One region of the Marvinbryantia formatexigens DSM 14469 genome, then DNA from elsewhere that is predicted to be linked to it. Evidence: predicted binding sites of a transcription regulator. Region 1 holds the regulator's gene; the other holds the start of a gene.

What was found. The regulator HrcA, encoded in region 1, represses chaperone genes, less so after heat shock. The targets are predictions, from matches to a motif close to TGTTAGCACTCNNNNNNNNNGAGTGCTAACA.
Region 2: NQ534_RS00880 (co-chaperone GroES) is a predicted target of HrcA. The motif match lies at 1,739-1,769, and genes of this name have one in related genera.

The regions. Positions count from the first base shown of each region.
Region 1 covers NZ_CP102268.1:3,766,350-3,770,779, reverse strand. The annotation lists gene dnaK (molecular chaperone DnaK) at 1-467, opposite strand, end outside; gene grpE (nucleotide exchange factor GrpE) at 495-1,109, opposite strand; gene hrcA (heat-inducible transcriptional repressor HrcA) at 1,127-2,218, opposite strand; gene NQ534_RS17595 (SGNH/GDSL hydrolase family protein) at 2,479-3,171, shown strand; gene NQ534_RS17590 (CHAP domain-containing protein) at 3,358-4,430, opposite strand, start outside.
Region 2 covers NZ_CP102268.1:174,617-179,046, forward strand. The annotation lists gene groL (chaperonin GroEL) at 1-1,408, opposite strand, end outside; gene NQ534_RS00880 (co-chaperone GroES) at 1,424-1,708, opposite strand; gene codY (GTP-sensing pleiotropic transcriptional regulator CodY) at 1,925-2,710, opposite strand; gene topA (type I DNA topoisomerase) at 2,810-4,430, opposite strand, start outside.

The DNA.
Region 1 (4,430 bases):
CCGTATGCCAGCGCCGCCGCTGTCGGCTCGTTGATGATACGCTTTACATCCAGACCGGCAATCTTGCCCGCATCCTTCGTCGCCTGACGCTGTGCGTCGTTGAAGTATGCCGGAACAGTGATGACCGCTTCTGTTACCTTTTCGCCAAGGTAGTTCTCAGCATCCGCTTTCAGTTTCTGAAGGATCATTGCGGAAATTTCCTGCGGCGTATAGTTTTTGCCCTCAATGCTTACCTTATAGTCGGTTCCCATATGTCTCTTAATGGAAGAGATCGTTTTGTCCGCATTGGTGACTGCCTGACGCTTTGCCGGCTCGCCCACCAGACGCTCGCCTGTCTTGGAGAACGCCACAACGGACGGTGTTGTTCTTGCTCCCTCTGTATTTGTAATAACGGTCGGTTTTCCGCCTTCCATAACTGCTACACAGCTATTTGTTGTACCTAAGTCAATACCAATAATCTTGCTCATAATAAGTTCCTCCTGCTCATGTAATATTTAATTTGCTACTTTTACCATGCTGTGTCTCACAACCTGGTCTTTGTAGGTATAACCCTTTAAAAATTCTTCCGTGATGGTGTTCTCCGCGGTATCTTCTTCCTCCACATGCATCACTGCGTTGTGGAAATCCGGATTAAACTCGCATCCGACCGCCTCAATCGGCTTCACACCGAGCTTATCAAGCATTTCGGTCATCTGCCGGTAGACCTTATCCATCCCGCTCACAAAGGCATCTTCCTTTGCTTCCTCAGAAACCGCCGCCAGCCCGCGCTCGAAATTGTCCACAATAGGCAAGAGCTGTTCAATCACGCTTTTTGCGCCCATTTCAAACATCTTCGATTTTTCTTTTTCGGACCGTTTGCGGAAGTTTTCAAATTCCGCCATCTGGCGTTTTACCCGGTCCTGCAGCTCTTCAATCTGCGCATCCTTCTTATCTTTTTTGCTTTCCTTCTGTGGTGCTTCTTCTGTCTCCTCTGCAGGTTCCGAAGCTTTCTGCTGCCGGGAAGCTTCTTCCGTCTCCGGTGCCTCCTCTTCCTGCGTATTTTTCTCTATCGCTTCGTCCATGTCTTTTTCCATGTTTTCTTCTGCCACTGCAACCGCCTGCCTTTCCATGCTTTTCTAATCTATGGTCAATCCCGGTCAAATATGGTATCCAACTGGGACTTCAGGTTTTTCAGCGAATCGACTACTTTCTCGTAATCCATCCGCTTCGGTCCGATGATGCCTATCGTGCCCTGGACGCCCTCGCCCAGCTCATACGTTGCGGTCACCACACTGCAGTCCCGCATTGTCCGTATAGGCGCCTCGTTTCCGATGTATACCTGGATACCGGTGCTGTTTTCCTCCTCCATCGACTCGCTGATAAGACTTGCCAGCTCCTTCTTTTCTTCAAAGGCGCTGATCAGCTCGCTCGCCCGCTCGCTGTCACTCAGCTCCGGGTACTTGAAGATATTGGTCGCACCGCTTGTGTAAATCTCCACATCATCCTCCATCTGAATGGCTTCCGCGACTGCATCCAGAACCTTGCTCACCACCTCGCTGTGGATTCCCGCCTGTTCCTTCAGCTTCGTAATCAGTCCAAGATTGATCTCCTCCAGCGCAAGCCCATTGAGACTTGTGTTCAGCAGAATGTTCAGCTTCAGTACCATTTCATTATCCAGGCCGTGCAGAAAATGAAGCATTTTGTTCTTTACAATATTTCCCTCTGTCACGATCACCGCCAGAAGCTGGTCTTCACTGATTGCGGAAAGCTGGATGAATTTCAGCTTCGTCGTATGGTAGCGCGGCGCAGTGATCATGGTCGCATAGTTGGTGTTGTTTGCAAGCACCCGGACCACCTGCTTCAGCAGCAGCTCCATCTTATCCTGCTTCTGGATCAGCAGCTCCTGCTGTTCCTTCACCTGCTCCTGCTGCTCTTTTACATCCTGTTCCTGCCGGCTCAGCCGTTCCCGCTGTTCTTTTACATCCTGCTCCTTCTGCTCCATCAGATAATCCACGTATACGCGGTATCCTTTATCGGAAGGAATCCTGCCCGCGGAAGTGTGCGGCTGGATTATCAGCCCCATCTCCTCCAAATCTGCCATTTCATTGCGGATAGTAGCGGAACTGAGGTTGAGGTCTGCATACTTGGAAATCGTCCTGGAACCCACCGGCTCTCCTGTTTCCAGATAAGTCTGGATGATAGCGTAAAATATTTTCCATTTTCTATCATCTAACTGCATCCCGGCTCCTCCTTTCCTTTTGTTGTTAGCACTCTTTCGAATCGAGTGCTAACATCTACGGTTTTAAGATACCACTGCTGTCTGTGATTGTCAATAGCTATTTTAAAAAAATTTTGTGAACTTTCCTGTCGAATCGCATCGACCTGTTATATTTGACATTTTTTGTATTTTAAGATACACTAAAAAAAGATGCCGGGCAGTATAAAATACGAAAGATGCGCAGGCATCACGAAAAGCTGAATATACGAAAGGAATCCGCAATGAAGATACGAAATTTTCTTACGATTCTGTTTGCCGTTCTGGCAATTCTGGCACTGGTCGCGCTGGCAGGTTTTGTAACCCTCTATGTGGCGGACGATTCCAGCCCGCTGCACAGACAGCTTATGCAGCTTCTCTATCCGGATACAGACGACGGGGACGTCTCCGGACAGATGACCGGCACAGAAGCGGAAGTTGCCAGGACAGTTAAGGCGCACTCCCTTGTTTTTGTCGGTGATTCCCGCACCATCGGTATGCGCGACGCCGTAAACGACGGCTGCACCTACATAGGAAAAGAAGGGGAGGGTTATATGTGGTTCTCCTCCGAGGGCGTCCAGGAGCTTGACGCAGTTCTTGCCGGAAATCCCGGACAGACCGTCATTTTCAATTTCGGGGTAAACGACCCGGCAAACATCAGTCTCTACATCGACCTTTACAATGCTCTGGAAGAGACCTATCCCGGCGCCAGCTTTTACTATATGTCCGTAAATCCGCTGATAGACAGCGAAGGCTTTAACACCACGAACGAAATGATTTCCATATTTAATGCCACCCTGCAGAGCGCATTTCCGGACAGCTACCTGGACTGCAATTCCTATCTCAATGAAATCGGATTTGAGACCGTGGACGGTCTGCATTACACAGACGCCAGCTACAACGACATTCATAACTATGTGGTGGATAAGGTAGCTTAACAGAAAAAGATTCCCCCTGCGCATCCGCAGAGGGAATTTTTCTTTCTAAAATTATATAATGATGTTGGGGTCAAAAGCCCTAAATATGATGCCTGCGGATTGCTACGCGTAGCTAGTCCTTCAGGGTTACGTGCTTCGCATCTCCGTTTCACTCCGGTCGTTGCCAAACGAGTGCCACTGGCCTCATTATATCAGATAAATATAGCCTCTCAGGCTTCTGCCGCCTGCCCAGTTGTAAATACTCTGATACTTAAAGACGATATTTGATTTTGCTGCATTGGGCTGCGTAGTGGATTCTGTGTAACCAGATTCCGATACATACGGAACTCCATTGATAATATTTTCTACTACAGCAATATGCGCGTCTCCGCTGGAACCGTAGTTGAAAATCGCCAGCGCACCGATTTTCGGCGTTGTGCCGTATTCAAACACACCCTTTGCCGCATTGGAATTATAAATACCAACCGGGTCTCCGCCGAAGATGGACTGTACCTTTGCGATATTTCCGCCGGCATTCGCCACGATTTCCATTGCACGTCCGCACGCATACCAGGTGCAGTTGCCAAGCACATAGACATTTCCGTAATACGGCTTACCGGTCGGCGCAAGGCTGTTATACTTGTAATAAATATTGTAGCTGCCATTGTAGTAATACGGACTGCTCGCAGAAGGTCTGGTGGTGCGCGGCGTAAAGTTTGCCGGAATTGTCACAGCACCGCTCGTATTCAGGTAGTCGCCTGTATTGCCATTGCTGCCATTGCCTCCCGTAGAACCCGGCGTCGTATTCGACCCATTTGTCGTTGCCTTCACCGTAATGGTCCGTGAAATCAGCGTTACCTTTTTGCCCTGGCTGTCCTGCGCCGTCAGCGTATACTTATAGGTGCCAGCCGCCAGCTTATCAAACAGCATTGCGCTGTCCAGCGCAGTGTTTGCCACACTGTAAGAGGTCTTTTTCGGCTGTACCGTTTTTGTATAAACAGTCGTATTGCTGCTGTTTGTAATAGAAGCCGTAACACTGGCAAGCTTATAGGTAGACTTAATCGTACCGCCAATCGCATAAGCTGCGCCCTGGTTGATGGAAACATTTCCCGCCGGCTTCGGATTTACTATCTTTATCGTTCCGGTACCGACAATAGAAAACTTTCTGTTTACTACAACCTTTTTCCCGCCGGAAACGGTGCAGCGCACCTTCAGATAATAGGTCCCCACACCAAGCTTGTTAAACTCGATATACGGGTCTGCCTGTGCCAGATTAAAGG
Region 2 (4,430 bases), 990 kb from region 1:
CCATAACCTTGTTTACGATTACAGAACCTTCAAGTCCTGCATTTTCTGCAATCTGGTACAGCGGAGCACTCAGTGCCTTCAGAATTACTCTTGCACCGGTCTTCTCGTCGCCTTCCAGATTTTCAACCAGCTTTTCTACTTCTTTCGCCGCATGGATATATGCAGAACCGCCGCCTGCTACGATACCTTCTTCTACGGCTGCTCTTGTTGCATTCAGAGCATCCTCCATACGGAGCTTTGCTTCCTTCATTTCTGTCTCAGTAGCTGCGCCGACACGGATTACCGCTACGCCGCCTGCCAGCTTCGCAAGACGCTCCTGCAGTTTCTCTTTATCGAACTCGGAGGTTGTCTCCTCAATCTGTGCTTTGATCTGTGCAACTCTTGCCTTGATCTCATCACGATTGCCCTCGCCGTCCACGATAACAGTATTCTCTTTTGCAACCTTAACCGATTTTGCACGTCCGAGCATATCGATAGTGGTATCCTTCAGCTCCAGACCGAGCTCCTCGGAGATTACCTGTCCGCCGGTAAGGATTGCGATATCCTTCAGCATATCTTTTCTTCTGTCGCCATAGCCCGGTGCCTTTACAGCAACTACGCCGAAGGTTCCTCTCAGCTTGTTGACAATCAGCGTGGTGAGCGCTTCGCCCTCTACATCCTCTGCAATGATCAGCAGCTTTCTGCCGGACTGCACGATCTGCTCCAGAAGCGGCAGGATATCCTGGATCACGGAAATCTTCTTATCGGTAATCAGGATGTACGGATCTTCCAGCACTGCTTCCATCTTCTCCATGTCGGTTGCCATGTATGCGGAGATATAACCTCTGTCAAACTGCATACCTTCTACCAGGTCAAGCTCCGTCTTCATGGTCTTGGATTCCTCGATGGTGATAACGCCGTCATTGGAAACCTTTTCCATAGCATCCGCAACCATATTTCCAACTTCCTCATCACCGGCGGAGATAGCTGCAACTCTCGCCATCTGATGCTTGCCGGTAACCTTGCTGCTCATGGATGCGATAGCTTCTACCGCAGTATCGGTTGCCTTCTTCATACCTTTTCTGAGAACGATCGGGTTTGCGCCTGCCGCCAGGTTCTTCATACCTTCCTGGATCATTGCCTGTGCAAGAACGGTTGCTGTTGTCGTACCGTCACCGGCTACGTCGTTTGTCTTGGTAGCAACCTCTTTTACAAGCTGTGCGCCCATATTTTCAAACGCATCCTCCAGCTCGATTTCCTTTGCGATGGTAACACCGTCGTTTGTGATGAGCGGGGTGCCGTACTGCTTGTCAAGTACGACGTTTCTTCCTTTCGGTCCAAGTGTTACCTTGACCGTATTTGCCAGCTTATCTACGCCGGCCTCAAGTGCTGCTCTTGCCTCTGAACCATATTTGATTTCCTTTGCCATAATAATGCAACCTCCTTATTCTACTATTGCCAGAATATCATTCTGTTTTACAATGATGTATTCCTCGTCGTCCAGCTTCACTTCGTTACCGGCATATTTGGAATAAATAACTTTATCTCCAACCTTAACCTGCATTTCAACTTCCTTGCCATCTACAACACCGCCCGGTCCTACTGCGATAACCTCTGCCTGCTGCGGCTTCTCCTGCGATTTTGCTGCCAGGATAATTCCGGATTTTGTGGTCTCTTCTGCTTCAAACTGCTTTAATACAACTCTGTCACCCAATGGTACTAACTTCATGATTGCTTCCTCCTTCATCGATTCTCTTATTATTAGCACTCATTTCAGTCGAGTGCTAATCACAGTTCATATATTAGTAAATATATGTAAAATATGCAACTTTATACGTCGTCAAAAAACGGAACCATTCTTCTGATAGCTCCCGATATCTTTTGAATGCTCCCGTTTTCTCACTTTTTCAATATATGTTCTAAAAAATTTGTAAACTCACGCCGCTCAGAATTTCTTCCGGCTTGCCTTGATTTCCTCCAGCTCATCGAATACAACGTCGTTTACTACCTTGATGTAGGTGCCCTTCATGCCGGAGGAACGCGACTCAATCACGCCGGCGCTCTCAAACTTGCGCAGCGCATTGACGATCACGGAACGCGTAATTCCCACGCGGTCCGCCACCTTGCTCGCCACAAGAATGCCCTCGTTCCCGTTCAGCTCGTCAAAAATATGGATGATAGCTTCCAGCTCCGAATAGGATAAGGTGCTGATTGCAGATTTCACAATCTGGATTTTCCGGTTTTCCTCCGCATTTTCTTCATTTACAGAGCGCATCATTTCCAGCCCGACCACCGTCGTGCCGTATTCGCTTAAAATAATATCGTCAATCGTATACTGGCTGTCGCATTTATACATGAAAACCGTTCCGAGACGCTCTCCCGCAATGTCAATCGGATTGATAATTGCCTGGTATTTTCCGACATCCCCGTCCACAAAGCCCAGCGTTTCCAGATTTACGTTCTCCTTCGTAGACAGAACCGCCAGCAGGCGCTCGTTCAGCAGCGGGTCTATAAAACCGCCCACCTTATCCGCGATCAGCTCGTGGATTTCCTCTACCTGGTCGCTCAGACTGACGCCGAGAACCTTGCCCTTACGGCTGATAACCAGAATATTTGAATCCAGGATATCCGTCAGAACCTGGCAGATATCGTTGAAAACGACTTTACTGGAGTTGTTGTTGTGCAAAAGCTTGTTGATTTTTCGTGTCTTGTCCAATAATTGTACACTCATTTGGCTTCCTTCCTTTCCCATTGTTGTCTGCTGTCCCATGCGCTCAGTGTATCACAGTTTTCACAAATCATCAACAAAAAATATATTAATTTCAGACAATTACTTTTTTTCCTGTTTTTCCTCTTCTTCCTGCTCCGGCTTCGGTTTCTGCCACGTCATGTAGTCGCACTCCGGATTATTCTCACAGCCGTAATAGCGTCTGCCCTTCTTGGTTTTGCGCACCACAAGCTCCCCGCCGCATTTCGGGCAGGGCACGCCGATTTTTTCCAGATACGGCTTGGTATTGCGGCATTCCGGGAAACCGGGACATGCCAGAAATTTCCCGTGCGGACCGTATTTAATCACCATACTGCGCCCACACTGCTCGCAGATGACGTCAGTCTCCTCATCCGCGATTTTGACGCTTTCCAGCTCTTTTTCCGCTTTTTCTACAGCCTCTTTGAGGTCCGGGTAAAAATTGCTGACAACTGTCTTCCAGTTTACAACGCCCTCCTCCACCTTATCGAGGAGCGACTCCATGTTCGCCGTAAAGTTTACATCCACGATACTGGGGAATGCCTTTTTCATCATCTGGTTGACTACCTCGCCCAGCTCCGTCATATACAGATTTTTGTTTTCCTTAATCACATACCGGCGTGTAAGCAGCGTCGTGATGGTCGGGGCATACGTGCTCGGACGCCCGATGCCAAGCTCCTCCAGCGTCTTTACAAGCGCCGCCTCCGTATAGTGGGCGGGCGGCTGCGTGAAATGCTGCTTCTCCTGCAGCTCTTTTTTCACAAGCAGCGTCTCTTTTGTGATTTTTGCAAGCACGGACTGGCTCTTCTCGTCCTCCTCCGAGTCCTGCGTATAAACCGCCATAAAGCCCTCAAACGCCAGACGGGAAGCCGATGCCGTGAAATAATACTGTCCGGCGGCAATCTTTGCCGAGATCGTCTCGTAACGGGCGCTTGCCATCCTGCTCGCCGCAAATCTTCTCCAGATAAGCTGGTAGAGACGGAACTGGTCCCTGGATAACGACTCTTTAATCAGCGTCGGTGTCCGCCCGATATCACTCGGACGGATTGCCTCGTGCGCATCCTGGATTTTTTTGCCGGACGCCTTCGCCTGGCTTCCCGCGGACACATAATCGCTTCCGTACTGCTCTGCAATATATTCCTTTGCCGCCGCGTCAGCCTCATCCGCAATACGTACCGAATCTGTACGCAGATACGTAATCAGACCGACGGTACCGTTTCCCTTAATATCGACTCCCTCATAAAGCTGCTGCGCGATACGCATCGTTTTCTGTGTGGAAAAACTCAGCACCTTGGAAGCTTCCTGCTGCAGCGTGCTGGTCGTGAACGGCAGCGGCGCCCTGCGGACGCGCTCTCCCGTTTTGATTTCCGCAACATGGAACTCCTCCTGCTCTATTTCCTTCAATACCGCATCCAGCTCATCACGGGAGCGGATGGTCATTTTCTTCTTCTCCGTCCCGTAAAAAGCTGCCTCCAGCGGCTTTTTCGAGCCCGGTACCTCCAGAACCGCATTCAGTGTCCAGTATTCCTCCGGCACAAACGCATTGATTTCCTCATCACGGTCCGCAATCAGACGGAGCACCGCCGACTGCACTCTTCCGGCGCTTAAGCCCCGCTTTACCTTTGCCCAGAGAAGCGGGCTGATCTCGTAGCCCACCATACGGTCCAGCATACGTCTCGCCTGCTGTGCGTCGACCAGATTCATA